Regions from separate parts of the Nonomuraea sp. 10N515B genome, predicted to be linked through region 2. Evidence: riboswitches for the same ligand, from Rfam matches in the RefSeq annotation. Region 2 holds a riboswitch; the other holds the start of a gene.
What was found. A riboswitch is a leader RNA that binds a small molecule or an ion and turns the genes downstream of it on or off. The one in region 2 is predicted to bind glycine.

Region 1: another riboswitch for glycine. It lies ahead of gcvP (aminomethyl-transferring glycine dehydrogenase); the one in region 2 lies ahead of gcvT (glycine cleavage system aminomethyltransferase GcvT).

The regions. Positions count from the first base shown of each region.
Region 1 covers NZ_JBQQBQ010000042.1:13,102-27,335, forward strand. Annotated here, with positions in the region: gene ACTWQA_RS41155 (bifunctional nuclease family protein) at 90-560, shown strand; gene ACTWQA_RS41160 (MerR family transcriptional regulator) at 708-1,328, shown strand; glycine riboswitch at 1,377-1,476, shown strand; glycine riboswitch at 1,477-1,591, shown strand; gene gcvP (aminomethyl-transferring glycine dehydrogenase) at 1,648-4,473, shown strand; gene ACTWQA_RS41170 (hypothetical protein) at 4,586-5,374, shown strand; gene ACTWQA_RS41175 (hypothetical protein) at 5,385-5,738, opposite strand; gene ACTWQA_RS41180 (alpha/beta hydrolase family protein) at 5,820-6,410, shown strand; gene ACTWQA_RS41185 (DUF5999 family protein) at 6,420-6,611, opposite strand; gene ACTWQA_RS41190 (TetR/AcrR family transcriptional regulator C-terminal domain-containing protein) at 6,809-7,369, opposite strand; gene ACTWQA_RS41195 (hypothetical protein) at 7,505-7,882, shown strand; gene ACTWQA_RS41200 (RNA polymerase sigma factor) at 7,951-9,342, opposite strand; gene ACTWQA_RS41205 (hypothetical protein) at 9,519-9,839, opposite strand; gene ACTWQA_RS41210 (AMP-binding protein) at 9,883-11,028, opposite strand; gene ACTWQA_RS41215 (o-succinylbenzoate synthase) at 11,138-12,031, shown strand; gene menD (2-succinyl-5-enolpyruvyl-6-hydroxy-3-cyclohexene-1-carboxylic-acid synthase) at 12,028-13,689, shown strand; gene ACTWQA_RS41225 (5'-3' exonuclease) at 13,725-14,234, opposite strand, start outside.
Region 2 covers NZ_JBQQBQ010000014.1:231,845-241,124, reverse strand. Annotated here, with positions in the region: gene ACTWQA_RS23675 (hypothetical protein) at 1-277, opposite strand, end outside; gene ACTWQA_RS23670 (FadR/GntR family transcriptional regulator) at 318-1,022, opposite strand; gene ACTWQA_RS23665 (glutamine synthetase family protein) at 1,146-2,507, shown strand; gene ACTWQA_RS23660 (aldehyde dehydrogenase family protein) at 2,510-3,850, shown strand; gene ACTWQA_RS23655 (3-oxoacyl-ACP reductase) at 3,856-4,620, shown strand; gene ACTWQA_RS23650 (gamma-glutamyl-gamma-aminobutyrate hydrolase family protein) at 4,630-5,322, shown strand; gene ACTWQA_RS23645 (hypothetical protein) at 5,319-6,152, opposite strand; glycine riboswitch at 6,246-6,343, shown strand; glycine riboswitch at 6,344-6,439, shown strand; gene gcvT (glycine cleavage system aminomethyltransferase GcvT) at 6,474-7,559, shown strand; gene gcvH (glycine cleavage system protein GcvH) at 7,556-7,945, shown strand; gene ACTWQA_RS23630 (L-serine ammonia-lyase) at 8,003-9,280, shown strand, end outside.

The sequences.
Region 1 (14,234 bases), on a different contig from region 2:
TCCAGGCCCGCCGGGTGTTACGTTGAATTGAAGTAGCCAGTCGAGCGAAGAGCTGTGCCGGGTGACCGGTCAGGAATACGGAGCAGCCCGTGTTGCAGATGGAGGTCGTGGGCGTAAGAGTTGAAATGCCCACAAACCAGCCGATCGTCTTGCTCAAGGAGGCACACGGGGAGCGGTTCCTTCCGATATGGATTGGCATGACCGAGGCGACGGCGATCGCCCTGGCCCAAGCGGAGGAGCCACCGCCGCGGCCGCTCACCCATGACCTTTTCCGTGACGTCCTGAGCGCCCTGGGCGTCGGCCTGCGGGCGGTCAACATTGTGGCGCTGCGTGACGGCATCTTCTTCGCCGATCTGGTGTTCTCCAACGGCGTGGAGGTGAGCGCGCGGCCGTCGGACTCGATCGCGCTCGCCTTGCGCACCGGAGCCCGCATCTTCGCCAGCGAGGAGGTGGTCCAGGAGGCCGGCGTGGTCATCCCCGACGACCAAGAGGACGAGGTGGAGAAGTTCAGGGAGTTCCTTGACACAATCACTCCCGAAGACTTCGGCAGGGCGGGGTAGGTATTTCGGTGCATTTACGCTTCACGACGCGCCGAGCCGGATCGTTGACTGAGCATGGTCACGGTCCTACGGTGCAAGTGAAACCCGTGGCCGCCCTTCATGAACCCCCAGATCAGGCCACGGGATGAGAGAAAGCCGGAGGTCCGCGTGGCGGTCAGCAGCGGCGAGGGAAAGACGGCCGGCCAGGAAGATCCGGTACGGCGTGAGGACGCGCGGCAGCGTGCCGGGGAGCAGGGTCTGCTCTTCGACGAGCAGCCGGCGGCGTTGCCGGGCGACATCGGATACCGCGGGCCCACGGCCTGCGCGGCGGCCGGCATCACCTACAGGCAGCTCGACTACTGGGCGCGCACGGGCCTGGTAGAGCCCACGATCAGGGCCGCGCAAGGCTCGGGCTCCCAGCGGCTCTACAGCTTCCGCGACATCCTGGTGCTCAAAGTCGTCAAGCGGCTCCTCGACACCGGAGTGTCGCTGCAGCAGATCCGCACGGCCGTGCAGCATCTGCGCGATCGCGGGGTCGCCGACCTCGCCCAGATCACGCTCATGAGCGACGGCGTCAGCGTCTACGAGTGCACCTCCGCCGACGAGGTGATCGACCTGCTCCAGGGCGGCCAGGGCGTGTTCGGCATCGCGCTCGGCCGGGTCTGGCGCGAGGTCGAGGGATCCCTCGCGGAGCTGCCGGGGGAAAGAGCGGCGGTCGAGGACACCGTCCCGGCCGACCACCCCGCTGACGAGCTCGCCCGGCGCCGCCGCGCCCGACGCATCGGGTGAAATCCCCTTGTAACGCATAGGGGCTGTAATGTAGGACAGCAAGGCTGACGACCCCGTGCGGGAGAGTCTCTGGGGCCCACGGGTCCCGGGGCGCCGAAGGAGCAACCCTCCCCGGAATCTCTCAGGCACCCCGTACCGCTCGGGCGAGGCAACTCTGGAAAGCAGGCGCGCCCGCCAGGCGTGCCTCACCGACGGTGCAAGCCCCTGTTCACGGGGGTGAAGCTCTCAGGTCGCGGTGACGCCGCGCTGACAGAGTGGGGAGATCCGGCACTCGCCCGCGCCCTGGCGCCGGTCTCCATAGCCTCGGGAGGCACTGTCCATGACCGACCTGTCAGCTCCGCCGTTCTCATCCCGGCACATCGGCCCCTCCGCTGCCGAGCAGCAGCGCATGCTCGAGGCCGTCGGCTTCGAGTCCGTGTCCGACCTGGTGGCCGTGGCCGTCCCCGAGGCCATCAGGGCCAAGGACCGGCTCCAGCTGCCCGCCGCCGCGAGCGAGACCGAGGCGATCGCCGAGCTCCGCGCCCTCGCCGACCGCAACCGGGTGCTGACCTCGATGATCGGCCTGGGCTACCACGACACGATCACGCCCGCGGTGATCCGCCGCAACCTGCTGGAGAACCCGGGCTGGTACACCGCGTACACGCCCTACCAGCCGGAGATCTCGCAGGGCCGCCTCGAGGCGCTGCTGAACTTCCAGACGGTCGTCTCCGACCTCACCGGCCTGCCCGTCGCCGGGGCCTCCCTCCTCGACGAGGCCACCGCCGCCGCCGAGGCCATGACGCTGGCCCGGCGCGCCGGCAAGTCCAAGAGCAACGTGTTCGTGGTCGACGCCGACGCGCTGCCGCAGACCAAGCGGGTGCTGGCCACCCGCGCCGAGCCGCTCGGCATCACGCTCGTGGAGCACCCGCTCGACGGCGAGCTGCCCGAGTGCTTCGGCGTGCTCGTCCAGTACCCGGGAGCCTCCGGGCGGCTGCGCGACTTCCGCGCCGTGGCCGCCGCCGCGCACGAGGCCGGCGCGCTCGTCGTGGCCGCCGCCGACCTGCTGGCCCTCACGCTCGTGGCCACGCCGGGCGAGCTCGGCGCCGACATCGCGATCGGCTCCTCGCAGCGTTTCGGGGTGCCGTTCGGGTTCGGCGGGCCGCACGCCGCTTACATGTCGGTACGCGAGGGGCTGCAGCGGCAGATGCCCGGCCGCCTGGTCGGCGTGTCCGTCGACGCCGACGGCGACCCCGCCTACCGGCTGGCCCTGCAGACCCGCGAGCAGCACATCCGCCGCGAGAAGGCCACCAGCAACATCTGCACCGCGCAGGTCCTGCTCGCCGTCATCGCCGGCATGTACGCCGTCTACCACGGCCCCGACGGGCTGCGCCGCATCGCCCACCGGGTCCATCGGCACGCCGTCGCCCTCGCCGACGGGCTGCGCGAGGCCGGCCTGGAGGTCGTGCACCACGAGTTCTTCGACACCGTCCTGGTCCGCGTGCCCGGCCGGGCCGCCGAGGTCGTCGCCGCGGCCGCCGAGCGGGGCGTCAACCTCTGGCAGGCCGGCGCCGACCACGTCTCGGTCGCCTGTGACGAGAAGACCGGCGCCGCCGAGGTGACCACGGTGTGGTCGGCGTTCGGCATGGACGCCTCCGAGGTGGCCTTGGACGCCGACGCGTTGCCCGCCGCGCTGCTGCGCGAGTCGGCGTACCTGACCCACCCGGTCTTCCACGGCCACCACTCCGAGACGGCGATGCTGCGTTACCTGCGCAAGCTGCAGGACAAGGACATCGCGCTGGACCGCTCGATGATCCCGCTCGGCTCCTGCACCATGAAGCTGAACGCCAGCACCGAGATGGAGCCGATCACCTGGCCGGAGTTCGCCGGGATCCACCCGTTCGCGCCGGAGGCCCAGGCCGAGGGCTACACGGAGCTGATCGGCACGCTGGAGCGCTGGCTGGCCGAGGTCACCGGCTACGACGCGGTGTCGATCCAGCCGAACGCCGGCTCGCAGGGCGAGTTCGCCGGGCTGCTGGCCATCCGCGCCTACCACCGCGCGAACGGCGAGAGCGGGCGCGACGTCTGCCTCATCCCGTCCTCCGCGCACGGCACCAACGCCGCCAGCGCCGTCATGGCGGGGATGCGCGTGGTGGTCGTGGCCTGCGACGCCGACGGCAACATCGACCTGGCCGACCTCGACGCCAAGATCGACAAGCACCGGGACGCGCTGGCCGCGATCATGGTGACGTACCCGTCGACGCACGGCGTCTACGAGGAGAGCATCACCGAGGTGTGCGCCAAGGTGCACGGCGCCGGCGGGCAGGTCTACGTCGACGGCGCCAACCTCAACGCGCTGGTCGGTCTGGCCAAGCCGGGCGAGTTCGGGGCCGACGTGTCCCATCTCAACCTGCACAAGACGTTCTGCATCCCGCACGGCGGCGGCGGCCCGGGTGTCGGCCCGGTGGCGGTGCGCGCCCACCTGGCGCGCTACCTGCCCGGCCACCCGCTGCACAACGACACGCCCGTCGGGCCCGTCTCGGCGGCCCCATACGGGTCGGCGGGGATCCTGCCGATCTCGTGGGCGTACATCAGGATGATGGGCTCGGATGGCCTGACCGCGGCGACCGAGCAGGCCATCCTGTCGGCCAACTACCTCGCCCGGCGCCTGGCCCCCCACTACCCGGTGCTGTACACCGGGCGCGGCGGGCTGGTCGCCCACGAGTGCATCATCGACCTGCGGCAGATCACCAAGGAGACCGGCGTCACCGTGGACGACGTGGCCAAGCGGCTCATCGACTACGGCTTCCACGCGCCCACCATGTCGTTCCCGGTGGCCGGGACGCTGATGATCGAGCCGACCGAGAGCGAGGACCTCGACGAGCTCGACCGGTTCGCGGAGGCGATGATCGCCATCCGGGGGGAGATCTCCAAGGTGGCGTCCGGCGACTACGACAAGACCGACAACCCGCTGCGCAACGCGCCGCACACGGCCGAGTCCGTCGTCGCCGACGAGTGGGCGCACCCTTACTCGCGGACCGAGGCCGCCTACCCGGTGCCGTCGCTGCGGGACGGCAAGTACTGGGTGCCGGTGCGGCGCATCGACCAGGCGTACGGGGACCGCAACCTGGTGTGCTCGTGCCCGCCGCTGGAGGCCTACGAGGACTGAGTCGTCCGGCCGGCCCTGAATCGAGGGCCGGCCAGTCCTTCAGCGTCAACTGAGCAGACATGATCGCCAGAAGTGGTTAAGCTTCGTGCGACCGTCGCCAGAAGGAGCTCTCTTGACGTTCTCAGAGCTGGAGACACCGCCCCTCGACGCCGCCCGCCGCCTCGCCGAGGACGGTGATCTCGACGGAGCCGCCGCCATCCTGGGCCGGCTGGCCGCCGACCCTGAAGGACCCGACCAGGCCCAGGCCGCCGTGGGGCTGGCCGTGGTGCTGGAGGAGCGCGGCGACGTCGAGGCCGCCCGCGCCGCGGCCAGGACCGCGCTGGCCACCGGCCATCCTGAATACGCCGCGCAGGCCGCCTGCCATCTCGCGCAGGGCTTCGAGCGGGAGGGGCGGGCCGAGCAGGCCCGGGCCGCCTGGCAGGCCGTGCTGGGCGTCGGCACCGCCGCGTACGTGCCGCTGGCCCATCTCGCGCTGGCCCGGCTGGCCACGAGTCTCGAGGAGGCGGAGGGGGAGCTGCGGGCCGCCATGGCGGCCGGCGACGGCCAGATCGGCGCGCACGCGGCCCGGCAGCTGGCCGATCTGCTGATGGAGCACGACGAGCCCGGGATGGCGGCCGACGTCCTCATGGAGGCGCTGGAGTCGGCTCCCGAGGAGGACGTGCCGGGACTGCGGGTGCAGCTGGGGATCGCGCATCTGGAGCTGGCCTGCGCCGAGTTCGCCGACACCGTGGAGGCAGGCGCCGACCCCCAGACCAGCGCGCTGGCCATCGAGCTGCTGGCCCGCACCCTGCCGCTGCGCGGGCGGGAGGAGGACGCCGAGCGGGTGTGGGCGTACGGGCTGGAGCACGAGGACGAGAGCCTGGCAGCCGAGGTCCGCCTCCGCTACGACCGCGACGCCTGACCGGCCCGGCTCAGCCGCGGCGCATGATGGCCGCGGCGGCGGCCACGTTGATGATGACGATCGCCAGCCAGGTGATCGTCAGTCCCACCAGGCCGGCGTTGCCCGCCGCGATCGCCGTCAGCGGGATGCCGATGCCCATCGAGCCCAGCGCGATCGGGATCATCGCGGCGCCGGGGTTCTTGCCCTGGTGCCGGTGTGGGGCGGCGCCGCGTACGGCCAGCTCGGCCTGCACGCGGGCGGCGATCGTCTCGTCGAGACGTTCCACGAACGACTCGACCAGCGCGGCTTCGTAGTCCGGGCCGAGATCGCGGCGCGCGTCGAGCGTGGCCTGCAGATCATCCCGGAGGGGACGCTTGTCTGGCATAGGAAAATCATGCCCCGTACGCGGCACGCCGTCATCAGCCCTGAGGGGTAGGCCGGAATCGTCCGAAGGTACGGTTCTCCCATGGAGGTCATGACCCCGCGAGGACCCGCGATGGTCGAGGTCGACGAGGTGGCCGAGCCGCGGCTGCTGCTCGTGCTGACCCACGGGGCCGCCGGGGGAGTGGACGCTCCCGACCTGGTGGCCGTGCGTGCCGCCGCGCTCGGGGCCGGGGCCGTCGTGGCGAGGGTGACCCAGGCCTTCAGGGTGGCGGGGGCGCGGGCGCCCGGCTCGCCGGCCCGGCAGGACGAGGCGTGGGAGATCGTCCTGAGCGAGCTGCGTGCGCGGTGGCCGGAGCTGCCGCTGGTGCAAGGCGGGCGGAGCAACGGGGCGCGGGTCGCCTGCCGTACGGCCCAGGCGGTCGGCGCGGCGGCGGTCGTGGCGCTGGCCTTCCCGCTGCATCCGCCCGGCAGGCCTGAGCGGTCCAGGGCCGAGGAGCTACGCGGCGCCGGGGTGGACGTGCTGGTGGTCAACGGAGACCGTGATCCGTTCGGCATCCCCGACGCGGCGGACGCGGCGCGCCTGGTGGTGCTGCCGGGGGAGGGCCACGACCTGAAAAAGGACCCCGTCCGGGTGGGCGAGGTAGTGGCGGAGTGGATCACCCACTACGCGTAGGTCCGTAGGTCAGGCCGCGCCGACCGCGGGCCGGTGCGGTTCGATGCTGGCACCGCTGGGCAGGAGCTCCCCGGTGTCCTCGAACAGGACGACGCCGTTGCAGAGCAGGCTCCATCCCTGCTCGGGGTGGCAGGCGAGAGTGCGTGCCTTCTCGCGGTCTGGCGCCTCTGCATCCGGACAGGCCGGGTCGTGCGGGCACATCGGCGTGCCTCCGATATCTCGTGAAATGCCCCCGCTGAGGGACGGGAGCGGCTCGGGTTGTCGTTTTGGCAAGTGTGCGATGTCCGTCACACATTCCGACATAGTCCCTTCGGACTGTTACAGGGGGGTCCCCGGAACGTGTGACCTTCGACACAGCGTGCCTTATGCAGGATAACGGGCCAAGCGTGACACGCGCATCACGTTTGCAAACCCTTGAGGAGAGCGTCGAGTCCGCGCTCGAAGTCCATGTCGGCTCTTTCATCCCGTCTTACCCACTCGTCGACTTCGGGATCGGCCCAGCCGGACTGCTGGACCTCGACGGCGACGCTGCCGAACACGAAGGCCCGCAGCGCGCGTACGGCCTGCGCCGCGTCGTCCAGGCCGCCGTCGGCGAGTTGTTCGACCTGCTCCCTGATGGCGAGGGCCGTGGCACCCTTCGGGGGTTTGGTCAGGGCCAGGGCGAGCACGCCCGGGTGCTCGCGCAGCAGCTCGCGCTCGGCCCGGCACCAGGCCTTGGCCGTCTCCTGCCAGGTCGGGCCCTGCTCCACGAGCACGGTGGTGACGTGCTCGGCCAGGGCGTCCATCAGCGCCTCCTTGCCCCGGGGCAGGTGGTGGTAGATGGCCATGGCCTCCACCTGCAGGGCATCGCCCAGGCGCCGCATGGTCAGCCGGCGCAGACCCTGGCTGTCGGCGATGTGGAGCGCGGCCTCGATGATGCGCTCGCGGGAGAGGGGGACGGGTGGTCGCTTGGCGGGCATGGCGATCATCTTACAATGTAAAGGGCGCCGCGCCGGGGTGATTTCAGTTCGTGTCGCGCGACGGCGTACTCTTGGCGGTTGAACGAGGTGCAGGCTGGCGAAAGGGCAGGGTCGATGGCGTTTTTCCGTCCGCGGGTGAGCCGTGAGGCCGAGGTTCGCTATCACGCGGACCAGGAGATCTCCAAGAGCTTCCCCGAGCTGCTCGAGAAGGCGCGGCAGGCCGAGCAGCTGCTGCGGGAGCTGCGGGCCGCGGCGGCCGACGACATCGAGCTGCTGGCCGCGGGGCGGGCGTTCGACCGGGCGCTGACCGACGCGCTGCGGGCCGCCGAGGCGGGGCAGCGGGCCACGTTCGGGGTGAAGTCCTACGACGATCGGATCGCGCGGCGCAAGGCCCGGGCCACGCCGGCCGGCCGGATGTGGACCGATGAGGTGGAGCGGCTGCGGACGCTGCGCGAGGAAAACCGGCTCTGGGGGATCCCGAGCGTGCCCCGCCCGGTGCCCTCCACCGTCTGACTCGACGCGCGCATGGAAAAGCCCCGGTCACGCCTCCCTCGTGTGGCCGGGGCTTTGCTTCAGAGCGGTCAGCTGGCCCAGTCGAGCAGCGGGCGGGTGTTGCTCGGGTGGCGCAGCTTGGACAGCGACTCCTTCTCCAGCTGACGGATCCGCTCCCGGGTCAGCCCCAGGTGCTTGCCGATCTCGTCGAGCGTGTGCGGCTTGCCGTCCACCAGGCCGAACCGCAGCGCCATGATCTTCGACTCCCGCGGCGAGAGGTTGTCGAGCACACCGCGCAGCTGGTCGCCCAGCAGCTGGCGGTCGACGATCTCCGAGGCCTCCGGCGAGTCGACGTCCTCGATGAGGTCGCCGATCGTGGTCTCCCCGTCCTCGCCGATCGTCGCGTTCAGCGAGATCGGCTGGCGGCTGGTGCGCAGCAGCTCCTCGATCTGGTCCGGCGTCTTGTCCAGCTCGACCGCCAGCTCCTCGGGCGTGGGCTCGCGCCCCAGGCGCTGGTGCATGTCACGCTCGATCCGCGACAGCTTGGAGAGCATCTCCAGCACGTGGACGGGCAGCCGGATCGTTCGCGCGGAGTCGGCGAAGCCGCGCTGGATGGCCTGCCTGATCCACCACATGGCGTAGGTGGAGAACTTGAAACCCTTGGTGTAGTCGAACTTCTCCACGGCCCTGATCAGTCCCAGGTTGCCCTCCTGGACCACGTCCAGCAGGGACATGCCGCGGTCGGTGTACTTCTTGGCCACCGAGACGACCAGCCGCAGGTTGGCCTCCAGCATGTGGTCCTTGGCCTGCCGGCCGTCCTCGATGACCATGCGCAGGTCCTCGCGGACGTCCAGCGGCAGCTCGGGGTGGGTCTCCAGCTTGTACTCGGCGTACAGTCCGGCCTCGATCCGCCTGGCCAGCTCGACCTCCTGCGCCGCGGTCAGCAGCGTGCGGCGGCCGATGGACTTGAGGTAGGTGTGCACCGAGTCGCCCATGGTGGACTGCGTGTCGTCCAGGTCGAGCTGCTCGGTCTCGATTTCTTCGTTCTCAGAGGTCATGACGATGTCGTCGGGCACGTCCTCCTCGTGTTCCGGCTTGGGGTCGGGCGGGACGACGCCCTTCGCCGCGGCCGGCATGTCGGTTTTTGCCTTGGCCGCCTTGCGGCCGGTAGCCTTGGCTCGCGAGGTCGAGGACTTCTTCGGAGCGGCTTCTTCCTGCTCCTCGGTGGCCTTCGGCTGTGCGGGCTTCCTGGTGGCGGGCTTCTTGGGGGCGGTCTTGCTGAGAGACGGCTCGTTCTCGGCGGCCAGGCTCACGCCGGCCTCCGACAGTTCGCGCAGTATCGTGCGGCCCTCAGAGGGGCTGATCCCGGCTTCGGCGAACGCGTCACGCAGCTCCGCCAGAGAAAGGTGACCCTGGTTACGCCCTCGTTCAAGCAATTGGTCGAGAGTCGCGGGTGGGGTCGCCACGGCGGATGTGGGCATGAGGACACCTCCTCCGTACGGAGTAGAAGCGATCAGGCAGGTTATGGCGGGCGGCTTCGTTGTCCGCACGGCGCACCAGTATCAATAACGCCATTCTCCGCCATTTGTTCCCGCCTGGACGAAATGCCAAAAAGGGACGGATCGCCCCACTTGGCGAGCCGCCCCTCGTGCGGGTCTTACTCGGTCACGTCGATCTCGCCGGTCGTGACCTCCGGCATGGGCATGGGCTCGGCGTCCTCCATGCGCTCGTCCGTCCAGTATTCGAGCACCTTGCTGGGGTCCGGGTTGACCTCCCGGGAGACCACGATGTCGTCATCGGTGGGCTCGGGAGACGGGGCCGGCGTCGCCGGCCGGCCGGACGGTGATGCCTTCTCCACCACAGCTCTGGTCTCCTCGCCGACCTGGTCGAGCCTGCCCGCGGAGGCGGCCGCCGCGACCGAGACGCCGGCGACGACGATGATGGCCGCGGATGCCCACATCTTGCGGGTCTGGTCCATGAAGGCTCCCTCCTTCTCCTCACTCTGACGCAGCCGCACCTCGTCAGGTTCCTGCTTTCAGCCGTACCAGATCGGTCTTGCCGTTCGGCAGCAGCGGCAGTCCGGTGACCAGGCGCAGCTCGCGCGGGGCGGCGTGAGGGGGAAGCCTATCGCGGCAGTATGCCCGCAATTGGGCAAGCGTGAGTGGCGTGTCGGGGGCGGCGGGGACCACGACCGCGGTGACGAGCTCGCCCCATTCGGGGTCGGGCACGCCGATCACGGCCACGTCGGCGATCGCGGGGTGAGTGCCGAGCACGGCGGCCACGGCGGCGGCCATGACCTTCTCGCCACCGGTGTTGATGACGTCGTCGGCCCGGCCCAGCACCCGCAGCCGCCCGCCGGCCAGCTCGCCCAGGTCGGAGGTGACGAACCAGCCGCCGTCGAACGGGGCGGGCTCGCCGGAGCGGTAGCCGGAGAAGAGCACGGGACCGGCGATCCGGATCAGGCCGTCCTCGCCGATCTTGAGATCTACATGGTAAAGGGGCCGGCCGTCGTACACGCAACCGCCGCACGTCTCGCTCATCCCGTACGTCGTCACGATCCGGCCGCCAAGGTCCCGGGCCTGCTCCAGCAGGCCAGGACGGGGCGCAGCGCCGCCGAGCAGGATGGTGCGGAACCCCGACAGGTCGGCCCCCAGCTCCACGAGCCGGTGCAGCTGGGTCGGCACCAGTGAGACGTGGTCGGCGCCGGAGTCCAGGACCGCGCGCGGGTCGAAGCGCGGGTGGATGATCGGCTCGCTGTCCGACAGCAGGGCGCGCACCAAGACCTGCAGGCCTGAGACGTGGGAGACGGGCAGGCAGCACAGCCAGCGCTCGCCCTTGGAGGCCTCCACGCGCCGCAGGGAGGCGGCCGCGGAGGCGCGCAGCGCGGTGGCCGAGAGCATCACGCCCTTGGGCGTGCCGGTGCTGCCGCTGGTGGCGATCACGACCGCCACGTCGGCGGGCACGCCGGCGCCGCCGTCCTGGGGCGTCCCGTCGACGTGGGTGGGGCGCAGCGCGGCCAGCGCGGCATCGGCCTGGCCGGGAGGCAGGGGGAGGACGGCGGGTCCGTCGCCGGTCAGCGCGTCGCGGACGGCCGTGAACAGCGCGGGTCCCGGAGGCTGCACAATGGCATGCAGCGGACGGTCCGGATGCGACGGGTTCCTCCACATGCTCGTAAGGTTAATGGCGACACGTCGGACAGCGGCGCAGGGGAAAGCGGGGAGGGTCGTGGCAGGTTCTCCCGAAGCCCCCGGGGGTCCCGTGGTCTTCCGAATCCCGATGCGCCTGCGTTTCCGGGGACAGACCGTCAGAGAAGGGGTGCTGCTGCGCGGCCCGGCGGGGTGGGGGGAGTTCTCCCCGTTCCCGGAGTACGGCCCGCGCGAGTGCGCCCGGTGGCTGGCGTGCGCCCGCGAGGCGGCCTTCGAGGGCTGGCCGGAGCCGGTGCGCGACAGCGTCCCCGTCAACGCGACGGTGCCTGCGGTCGACCCCGAGCGGGCCCACGAGCTGGTGCGGCGCTCCGGCTGCGGCACGGCCAAGGTCAAGGTGGGCGAGCAGGGGCAGACGTTCGACGAGGACGTGGCCAGGGTGGAGGCCGTGCGTGACGCGCTCGGCCCGGCGGGCAGGCTCCGGGTCGACGTCAACGGCGCGTGGAGCGTCGATGAGGCCGTACGGCGGCTGAAGCGCCTGGACACCTACGACCTGGAGTACGCCGAGCAGCCGTGCGCCACGCTGGAGGAGCTGGCGGCGGTGCGGCGGGCCTGCGACGTGCCGATCGCGGCCGACGAGTCCATCCGGCGGGCCGAGGATCCGCTGCGGGTCAGGGCGGCCGAGGCGGCCGACGTCGCGGTGGTCAAGGTGCAGCCGCTGGGCGGGGTGCGAAACGCGTTGCGGGTGGTGGAGGCGTGCGGGCTGCCCGCCGTGGTCTCCAGCGCGGTCGAAACCTCTGTGGGTCTCGCGGCGGGGCTGGCGCTGGCTGCGGCGCTGCCGTCGTTGCCGTACGCGTGCGGGCTCGGCACGCTGCCCCTGCTGGCGGGCGACGTCGTGGACGACCCGCTGACGCCCGTGGACGGGCGGCTGGCGGTACGCCGCCCATCGGTGGATGATCAGCAGTTGTCGGCTTTTGAGATTGAATCTCCCCAGTGGCTTCGCCGGATGCAGGAGGCGTCACGTTGAACCCCGCGACCGCGCTGGCCACCGTGCTGGTCGACGAGCTGGTGCGCTGCGGCCTGACCGACGTGGTGCTGGCGCCCGGCTCGCGCTCGGCCCCGCTGGCGCTGGCGCTGCACGCCGAGTCGCGGGTGCGGCTGCACGTGCGCATCGATGAGCGCTCGGCGTCATACCTGGCGCTCGGGCTGGCCAAGCGGTCCGAGCGGCCGGTCGCGCTGATCTGCTCGTCCGGCACGGCCACCGCGAACTTCCACCCGGCCGTGATCGAGGCGAGCGAGTCGGGCGTGCCGCTGCTGGTGCTCACCGCCGACCGCCCGCCCGAGCTGCGCGGCACCGGCGCCAACCAGACGATCGACCAGATCAAGCTCTACGGGACGGCCACGCGCTGGTTCGCCGAGGTCGGCGTGCCGGAGGACCGCCCCGGGCAGGTGGCCTACTGGCGGTCGCTGGCCTGCCGCGCCTACCAGCGGGCCGCCGGCCCGGCGAACCCCGGTCCTGTCCATCTCAACCTGGCCTTCAGGGAGCCGCTCATCCCCGACGGCGACACCACCTGGTGCGAGCCGCTCGACGGCGGCGCCAACGGCCCGTGGGTGCGGGCCAGGGTCGCGCCCCCGCCGATCGCCCTGCACATCCCGCCGACCCGGCGCGGCGTGCTGGTCGTCGGCGACGGCGCCGCGAACGTGCGCCGCTACGTGGCCGCCGCCGGCATGGCGGGCTGGCCCGTGCTGTCGGAGCCGAACGGCGGCGCCCGCTACGGCGACCACGCCATCTCGACCTACCACTACCTGCTGGGGACGCCCGAGTTCGCCGACGCGCACCGGCCCGATGTGGTGGTCACCTTGGGGCGGCCCGGGCTGTCGCGGCCGCTGCTGTCCTGGCTGCGGCGGACCGCGGAGCACATCGTGGTGGCGCCCGACCTGGACCGCTGGCCGGACCCGACCAGGTCGGCCACACAGGTGGCGCAGGCCGTGGAGATCCCGGTGGCCGCGGGCGACGACAGCTGGCTGCACGCCTGGCGGCGGGCGGACCTCGCGGCCAGGTCGGCCGTGGACGAGGTGCTCGACGTCTCGGGTGTCAGCGAGCCGCGCCTGGCCAGGGACCTGGTGGACGCGCTGCCGAACGGGGCGCTGCTGTTCTGCGGGTCGTCGATGCCGATCAGGGACCTGGACCAGGCGATGCGGCCGCGGCGCGGCATCAGGGTGATGGCCAACCGGGGCGCCTCCGGGATCGACGGCCTGGTCTCGACCGCGATGGGGGCGGCGCTGGCGCACAACGGGCCCGCCTTCGCGCTGCTCGGCGACCTGTCGTTCCTGCACGACCAGAACGGGCTGATCCTCGGGCCCCGCGAGCCCCGGCCCGACGTGTGCTTCGTGGTGGTCAACAACGACGGGGGCGGGATCTTCTCGCTGCTGCCGCAGGCGGCGGTGCGCGATCCGTTCGAGCGGGTCTTCGGCACACCGCATGGGGTCGATCTCGGGTATGCGACGGCCGCGACCGGGACGCCCTACACGCTGGTGTCGGAGATCACGGAGCTGCCGAAGGCGCTGCGCGGCGAGGGGCCGCGCGTGGTCGAGGTGCGTACCGACCGCGAGGAGAACGTGCTCGTGCACGCCCGCCTGCGCGAGGCCGCGCAGGCGGCCGTCCGCGCCCTGCTGGCCGCCTAGCGGCGCGCTGCTGGCCGCCTTGCGGCGTGCGGCGGTCAGCCGCCCAGCACGTCGAGGAGGCGGTTGAGCGGGCCGTCCAGGCCGTAGCGGTCGGCCAGGCGCACCAGCGCCTCGGGGTCGCGCGGCTTGGCCGGCAGCGCCAGGTCGGCGGCCGGGAGCGGGGCGTCATGGGCCACCTTGACCACCGCGGGAGCGGCGCTCAGGTAGTCGCGGGCGGCGGCCAGCCTGGTGCGGCTGCCGGCGGGGAAGCCGTCGGTCACGCCCCCGTCCAAGGCCTCGAGCAGGGCCTCGAGGGAGCCGAAGCGGGTGATGAGCGCCGCCGCGGTCTTCTCGCCGACGCCGCTCACGCCGGGCAGGCCGTCGCTGGGGTCGCCCCGCAGCGTGGCGAAGTCGGCGTAGGCGCGGCCGGGGACGCCGTATTTGGCGGTGACGAACGCCTCGTCCACGATCTGCAGGTTGCGGATGCCGCGGGCGGTGTAGAGCACGCGGACCGGGCGGGCGTCGTCGACCAGCTGGAACAGGTCGCGGTCGCCGGTGACGATGTC
Region 2 (9,280 bases):
CGACGCCGAACACGCAGGCCGCGAGCACGTATCCCGTCTGGGACGCGGGCGAGACGATGAACCCCGTCACCCCGCCGATCAACATCAGGATGACACCGAACACGACGTGGTGGATGTGCATCTCCCCCACGTTCACGTTGCGGAACCAGCCCACCTTCGCCCTGATCAGGCGCACATTGATGCGGGTGGCGATGAACGCCACGATGAGCGTGACGAAGTAACAGAACAGCGGCAGCCGTCCCGTGTCGACGATGTTGTAGCGAAACCAATCCCCCATGACTTGTAAACGATGGTACGAGCCACTTGCCGGGATCGCGTCACGAGAGGAAGCCTCTCAACAGCGCGGCCGTGCCTTCCAGGTGTTCGGTCATCGCCCGGCGCGCCGCCTCGGGGTCGCCTGCGAGGATGGCGTCCACGATGGCCTGGTGCTGCAGGGCGGCGTGGTCCAGGTTGACCTGGAGCATCGGGATGGCGTTCAGCAGGTCGCTCACCCGCGACCGCGCGTCGGCGCAGGTGGTGGCCAGCAGGGTCGAGCCGGTCAGCTCGGCGATGGACAGGTGGAAGGCCGTGTCGAGACGACGGTAGTCCGTCAGCGAGGCCTCGTTCAGCTCCGACAACCTGCGGAGCAGCACGGCCCGCTTCTCGCTGGTCAGCTCGGAGGTGGCCAGGACCTGGGCCGCCCCGCACTCGACGGCCAGCCGGAACGTCAGGGCGTCGGAAAGGTCGTCCATGCCCATCTCCGCCAGGACCTGCCGCAGGTCGCCCGCGTCCGGTTTGGGCGGCTCGTACGTGACGAAGGCCCCTCCATACCGTCCCCGCCGCACGTCCAGGTAGCCCGCGTCCGACAGGGCACGGATCGCCTCGCGGAGGGTCACCCTGCTGATGCCGAGCTGGACGGCCAGCTCACGCTCGGGGGGAAGCTTGTCGCCCGGCGCCACCACGCCCAGCTTGATGGCCTGGAGCAGCCGTTCCACGGTCTCCTCGAAGGCGTTGCCCGCCCTGACCGGGCGCAACACCGTCATCAAACGCGCCGACTCGTCCAACGTGGCCTCAGGTCTTGACAAGCGATCCCGGCATGCACATCAATGGTCTGAGACTAGCCCAATCACCGGAAAGCGCGCCATGCCAGATGGGAGCGACGTCACGTGAGCAGCGAAGGGTTCCTGACCGCCGACGAGCTGCGTGACGAGGTGGCGGCCGGGCGGATCGACACCGTTCTGCTGGCGATCGCCGACATGCAGGGCCGGTTGCAGGGCAAGAGGTTGTCGGCGCGCTACTTTCTCGAAGAGGTGCTGCACCACGGCTCCGAGGGCTGCAACTACCTCCTCGCAGTGGACGTGGACATGAACACCGTCTCGGGCTACGCGATGTCGTCCTGGGAGCGCGGGTACGGCGACTTCGTGATGAAGCCCGACCTGGCCACGCTGCGCCGGGTGCCGTGGCAGGAGGGGACCGCGATGCTGATGGCGGACCTGGCGTGGGAGGACGGCGGCGACGTGACCGCCTCACCCCGCCAGATCCTGCGCAAGCAGCTGACCCGCCTGGCCGAGCGCGGCCTGGCCGCGTATGTGGGCACCGAGCTGGAGTTCGTCGTCTACGAGGACAGCTACGAGGACGCCTGGAAGCGCGCCTATCGCGACATGTCGCCCGCGAACCTCTACAACGTCGACTACTCCCTCCTCGGCACCGCCCGCATCGAGCCGCTCCTGCGCCGCATCCGGCTGAGCATGGAGGGCGCCGGCCTGTACGTCGAGTCCGCCAAGGGCGAGTGCAACCTGGGCCAGCACGAGATCGCCTTCCGCTACGACGAGGCGCTCAAGACCTGTGACAACCACGCCATCTACAAGAACGGCGCCAAGGAGATCGCCGCCCAGGAGGGCAAGTCGATCACCTTCATGGCCAAGCCGAACCAGCGCGAGGGCAATTCCTGCCACATCCACATCTCGCTGCGCACCGTGGACGGCGACCCGGTGATGGCGGGCGAAGGGCCGTTCGGGCTGTCGCCGCTCGGCGCCCGCTTCATCGCCGGCCAGCAGGCCTGCCTGCGCGAGCTCACCCTCCTGTACGCCCCCAACATCAACTCCTACAAGCGCTACGTCCCCGGCAGCTTCGCCCCCACGGCCGTCAAGTGGGGCGTCGACAACCGCACCTGCGCGCTGCGCCTCGTCGGCCACGGCCAGTCGCTGCGCGTGGAGAACCGGGTGCCGGGCGGCGACGTCAACCCGTACCTGGCGGTGTCCGCGCTGATCGCGGCCGGGCTGTACGGGATCGACAACGAGCTGCCGCTGGAGGATCCCTTCGAGGGCAACGCCTACGCCTCGGGCGCCGAGACCGTGCCGCACACGCTGCGCGACGCGCTCGCCCTGTTCGAGGGGTCGAAGCTGGCCCGCGTGGCGTTCGGCGAGGACGTGGTCGAGCACTACGCGAACAACGCGCGGGTGGAGCTGGCCGCGTTCGACGCGGCGGTGACGGATTGGGAGATGTTCCGTGGGTTCGAACGGATGTGAGCATGAAGATCGTTAATCCGGCGACCGAGGACGTGCTCGCCGAGGTCGAGATGGCCGACGCGGCCGAGGTCGACCGGGCGGTGGAGCGTGCCAGGAAGGCGTACCCGGCCTGGCGCGACGTGGCCCCCGGCGACCGGGCGCGGCTGCTGCGGCGCTTCGCCGACCTGGTGGGCGAGCACGGCGAGGAGCTGGCAGGGCTGGAGCTGGCCAACGCCGGGCACCCGATCGGGAGCGCCCGCTGGGAGGCCGGCGCCGTACGCGACGTCCTGCACTTCTACGCCGCCGCCCCCGAACGCAACCACGGCAAGCAGATCCCGGTGCCGGGCGGTGTGGACATCACGTTCCAGGAGCCCCTGGGCGTGGTGGGCGTCATCGTGCCGTGGAACTTCCCCATGCTGATCATGTCGTGGGGCGTGGCCCCCGCGCTGGCGGCCGGTAACACCGTGATCGTCAAGCCGGCGGAATGGACTCCGCTGTCGGCGCTGAGGCTGGCGGAGCTGGCCTTGGCGGCGGGCCTCCCCGAGGGGGTGCTCCAGGTTCTGCCTGGGGCAGGGGAGGTCACGGGGGCCCGGCTGGTCGAGCACCCGGACGTGGCCAAGATCGTGTTCACCGGCTCCACCGAGGTGGGCAAGGAGATCGCCGCCAAGGCGGCCACGCAGGTCAAGCGGGTGACGCTAGAGCTGGGCGGCAAATCAGCAAATATCATCTTCGCGGACGCCGACCTCGAGAAGGCCGCGAAGGCGGCTCCTTACGCGGTCTTCGACAACGCCGGCCAGGACTGCTGCGCGCGTTCCCGGCTGCTCGTCCAGGCCGACGTGTACGACGACTTCATGGCCCTGCTCGCGCCCGCCGTCCAGGCCATCAAGGTCGGCGACCCGCTCGACGAGAGCACCGAGATGGGCCCGCTGATCAGCGCCGAGCACCTGGAACGCGTCCGCGGCTTCGTCCAGGAGCCCTACCTCCAGGGAACGTGCCCGCAGGGCAAGGGCTACTGGTTCCCGGCGACCGTGCTCACCCCGGACGTCACCGACCGGGCGTTCACCGAGGAGATCTTCGGGCCTGTGGTCTCAGTGGCGCCGTTCAAGGACGAGGCCGACGCCGTCAGGATCGCCAACGACACCCCGTACGGGCTGAGCGGCTCCATCTGGACCCGCGACGTCGGGCGGGCGCTCCGGGTGGCCAGGGCGGTCGAATCGGGCGCGCTCTCGGTGAACTCCAACTCCTCGGTCCGCTACTGGACCCCCTTCGGCGGCTTCAAGCAGTCCGGACTCGGCAGGGAGCTCGGCCCGGACGCCCTGGCGGCGTTCACCGAGACCAAGAACGTCTTCATCTCCTGGGAGTGAAACAAGTGCAGCGGTTGCAGGATCGGGTGGCGGTCATCACCGGCGCGGGCAGCGGCATCGGGCTCGCCACGGCCCGCAGGTTCGCCGAGGAGGGCGCCAAGGTCGTCTGCGTGGACGTCGACGAGGAGGCGGGCGCCAAGGCCGCCAACGAGGTCGGCGGCCTCTTCATCAAGGCCGACGTGACCAGCGAGGACGACGTCGTCAGGATGTTCCAGACCGCCTACGACACCTACGGCAGCGTCGACATCGCCTTCAACAACGCCGGCATCTCGCCGCCCGACGACGACTCGATCCTGGAGACCGGCATCGACGCCTGGCGCCGCGTCCAGGAGGTCAACCTGACCAGCGTCTACCTGTGCTGCAAGCACGTCCTCCCGTACATGCGGCGGCAGGGCAAGGGCTCGATCATCAACACGGCGTCGTTCGTGGCCGTGATGGGGTCGGCGACGTCGCAGATCTCCTACACCGCCTCCAAGGGCGGCGTGCTGGCGATGTCGCGGGAGCTGGGCGTGCAGTTCGCCAGGGAGGGCATCAGGGTGAACGCCCTGTGCCCCGGGCCGGTCAACACGCCGTTGCTTCGGGAGTTGTTCGCCAAGGACCCGGAGCGGGCGCAGCGGCGGCTGGTGCACGTACCCGTGGGGCGCTTCGCCGAGGCGACGGAGATCGCGGCGGCGGTGGCGTTCCTGGCCAGTGACGACGCGTCGTTCATCACGGCCAGCGAGTTCCTGGTGGACGGCGGCATCTCCGGCGCCTACGTGACGCCGCTCTAGGAGGAAATCGTGCGTCCGGTCATCGGGATCACCTGTTACGTCGAGCCGGCGAAGTTCACGGTGTGGGCGGACATGACCGTCGCGCTGCTGCCGTACATGTACGTGGAGCAGGTCGTCCGCGCCGGCGGGCAGCCGGTCGTGCTGCCGCCGGCCGGCGATCCCGCGCCTGTCGTGGGGCGGCTCGACGGGCTCATCCTGGCGGGCGGGGGCGACATCGACCCGGCCCGCTACAGCCAGGAGCTGGGGGAAAAGGTCGGCTATGTTCGCAAATTTCGGGATGAGGCCGAGTTTGCGGTGCTGAATGCCGCTCTCGAGGCCGGTCTGCCGTACCTGGGGATCTGCCGCGGCCTCCAGGTGCTCAACGTCGCCCTCGGCGGCACCCTGCACCAGCACCTCCCGGACGTGGTCGGGCACGAGGGGCACTCCCTCGCGCCCGGCCGCTTCGGCCCGCTGCCCGTCGTGCCCGTGCCGGGCACGCGCCTGGCCAAGGCCCTCGGCACGGAGCCGGTGACAGTCCCGCACTACCACCACCAGGCCATCGACTGCCTCGCCCCGGGCCTCACGGTGTCCGCGACCGCCGAGGACGGCACGATCGAGGCGGTCGAGATGGACACGGAGTCGTTCACGATGGCCGTGCAGTGGCACCCGGAGGCGGCCGAGGACTGCGCGATCTTCGAAACCTTCGTGGCGGCCTGCCGCTAACCGACGGGCTTGAGCACGCTGTCGAGGACGACGACGCCCGCGCCGTACTTCTGGTCGAACGTGCGGCGCAGGTCGTCGGAGGCGAGCCAGGTCTCCACCTCGACCCGGTTGCGGGTGACGCTGGGCGCGGAGGAGATGAGGGCGTCGCCCAGCTCCTTCTCGACCTCCCGCTGGATCGCGTGCAACTCGGCCTCGGTACGCTCCGCGCCGCTGACGCACAACGCGCCGCCCCAGACCTCGCGGATCCACGCCTCGCGCCCCGCCAGGTCGCCGGTGAACCTGGGGTTGAGCACCTGCCCCCGCGCGTAGGCGTCGAGTTCCTCCGACGGGTCGGGCTTCGGCCCGATGGGCTCGATCCAGGCGCCTGCGAACTCCTTGGCCGTCCCCGCCCGCTTCATCGCCTTCTCCAGGGTCGCCTCCGTGGCCTTGGCGGGATCGACGGGCCGCCAGCCGCCCTCCGGCTCGGGGCACGGGGTGGTGAAGTCGGTCGTGGGAGGCTCTTCATACACGGGCGAGCCGGGCGGCTCCGTAAGGGTCAGCCGGGCGCCGTCCCAGGTGCCGACGACCCGGTACGAACCCCATTTCACGCCACCCTGCGACTCGTGCTCGACCTTGCTCCAGTCCCAGCCGACCACGTCGGGGCCACCGCACTGAGGCGGGAGGGACTCGGCCACCGCCCGGCACAGCTGAGGCCCGTGCCCGTGGCCTTCGAGCACCGTCAGGCTGGCTTCGTACCGAGGAGGCGGCGCCGGGGACGCGGCGCTCTCGGCGCCGCAGGACGTGATGGTCAGGGCCGCCGCGAGTCCGAGGGCCGCCATTCGCCTGTTCATGCCCCTTCAACGTCATCACCGCCCGAGCGGTTCACGGGCGTCCGAACGCGACAAGACCCCCGTAACGGCACTAGGCTTACGGGACATCACCCACGAAACCGTGCGGGAGAGCACCCTGACAGCCGGTCAGGGTCCCTGAAGGAGCAAGCCCTCCCCGCGAACCTCTCAAGGCAAAGGACCGCACGGACGAGGTGTCCTCTGGAAAGCAGGCCTGTGGGCCTCGCCGAAGGTGAAAGTCCGGCAAAACCCGGGCGAAGCTCTCAGGCATCGATGACAGAGGGGGAGGATGCTGGCATCCGATCCTGTCCTGAGGTGCGATAAATGTCCCGACCGACACCGCTACGAGACGTTCACGAGAGCCTCGGCGCCACGCTGACCGACTTCGCGGGGTGGCTCATGCCCCTCCGGTACGGCAGCGAGTCCGCGGAGCACAACGCCGTCCGGCAGGCGGCGGGGCTGTTCGACCTGTCGCACATGGGCGAGATCTTCCTGACGGGCCCGCAGGCCGGCCAGGCCCTGGACTATGCGCTGGTCGGGCATCTGTCAGCGCTGGAGCCCGGGCGGGCCAGATACACCATGATCGTGAACGAGCGTGGCGGGGTGCTCGACGACCTCATCGTCTACCGGCTCGGGGACGAAGAGTTCATGGTGGTGGCAAACGCCTCAAACTACGAAAAAGTCGGAAATGAGCTGAAAGAGCGCGCGAAGGCGTACAACGCCGTCGTGGACGACCGCTCCGACCAGTACGCGCTCATCGCCGTCCAGGGCCCGCGGGCGCAGGAGATCCTCGCCACGCTCACCGACGCCGACCTCGGCGGCCTCAAGTACTACGCGGGCCTGCCGGGCGTGGTGGACGGACGGCAGGCACTGATCGCCCGCACCGGTTACACCGGCGAGGACGGCTTCGAGCTCTTCGTCGCGAACGAGGATGCCGCGCCGCTGTGGCACGCCCTCATGGCGGCCGGCGAGCCGTACGGGCTCAAGCCCGCAGGCCTGTCCAGCCGCGACACGCTCCGCCTCGAGGCGGGCATGCCCCTGTACGGCAACGAACTCAGCGCCGAGCTCACCCCGTTCGACGCAGGGCTCGGCAGAGTGGTGAAATTCGACAAGCCCGGCGACTTCGTCGGCAGGACGGCGCTCGAGGCGGTCAAGGACGACCCGCCGCGGCGCCGCCTCGTCGGCCTGGTCGCGCGGGGCCGCCGGGTGCCGCGCCACGGTTACCCGGTTACCAAAGACGGCGCCGTCGTCGGCGAGGTCACCAGCGGTGCGCCTTCCCAGACTCTGGGCAAGCCCATTGCTATGGCTTACGTGGACACCGGCATCGAAGAAGGCCTGGCCGTGGACATCCGGGGCAGCCAAGAACCTATGGACCTGGTAGAGCTGCCCTTTTACAGGAGGAAGAAGTGAGCAACATCCCTGACGAGCTGAGCTACACCAAGGAGCACGAGTGGGTGGCCGGGCTCGATGACGGGCTGACCGTGACCGTCGGCATCACGGCCTTCGCCGCCGACGCCCTCGGTGACGTGGTCTACGTGCAGCTCCCTGAGGTCGGTTCGACCGTAGAGGGCGGCGACTCCGTCGGCGAGGTGGAGTCGACCAAGTCCGTGAGCGAGATCTACACGCCCGTCGCCGGCGAGATCGTCGAGATCAACCAGGCCGTCGTGGACGACCCGTCGGTCGTCAACAGCGACCCGTACGGCGAGGGCTGGATGTTCCGCGTCCGCATGGAAGGCGACGCGGAGGACCTGCTGTCCGCCGAGGAGTACAAGGCGCTCACCTCAGGCGAGTCCTGACCCATTTCGCCGGGGCCCGTTCCGCGGGCCCCGGCCTTGCATGAAAGGCGCCCATCAATGGCGATCAGCGTCTTCGACCTCTTCAAGATCGGTATCGGCCCGTCCAGCTCGCACACGGGCGGCCCGATGGCGGCCGCGCACAAGTTCGCCCGGGGGCTGCACGAGGACGGCCTGCTGCCGCGCGTGGCGCGCGTCCAGGCCATCCTGTACGGCTCACTCGGCCTCACCGGCAAGGGTCATGGCAGCGACAAGGCCGTCCTGCTGGGCCTGTCGGGCGAGAAGCCCGAACTCGTGGACGTGGACACCATCGACGACCGCCTGGCCGCGATGCGCGCCTCCGGCACCGTCAAGCTCTACGGCACCCATGAGGTCCCCTTCGTCGTCGGCGAGGACCTGATCTTCGAACGCAAGATCTCCCTCCCCGAACACCCGAACGGCATGCGCTTCACCGCCTACACCGCAGACGGCGACACGCTGCGGGAAAAGGTCTACTTCTCGGTCGGCGGCGGCTTCGTCGTGGACGAGAACGCCACCGGCGCCGACCGCATCAAGCCCGACGACACCGTGCTCCCCTACCCCTTCACCACAGGGGAAGAGCTCCTCAAACACTGCTCGAACACCGGCCTGTCGATCTCCGCCCTCATGCTGGAGAACGAGAAGGCCTTCGGCCGCACCGAGGAAGAGATCCGCACCGGAATCCTCAACCTGTGGAACGTCATGTCGGACTGCGTCCGCCGCGGCATCTCCAAAGAAGGCGTCCTGCCCGGCGGTCTCAAGGTCAAGCGCCGCGCCAACCAGCTCTACCGCCGCCTGCAGACCGAGCCGCCCGAGAAGGACCCGCTCCAGGCCATGGACTGGGTGACGCTCTTCGCCCTGGCGGTCAACGAAGAAAACGCCGCCGGCGGCCGCATCGTCACCGCCCCCACCAACGGCGCCGCCGGCATCATCCCGGCCGTCCTGACGTACTACACCCGCTTCGTCCCCCACGCCGACGACGACGGCGTAGTCCGCTTCCTCCTCACCGCCGCCGCCATCGGCGTCCTGTTCAAAGAGAACGCCTCGATCTCCGGGGCCGAGGTCGGCTGCCAGGGCGAGGTCGGCTCGGCCTGCTCGATGGCCTCCGCCGCCCTCACGGAGGTCATGGGCGGCACGCCCGAGCAGGTGGAGAACGCCGCCGAGATCGGCATCGAACACAACCTGGGCCTGACCTGCGACCCGATCGGCGGCCTGGTCCAGATCCCGTGCATCGAACGCAACGCGGTCGCCTCCAACAAGGCGATCACGGCGGCGAGAATCGCCTTGCGCGGCGATGGGAAGCACTTTGTGGCCCTGGAC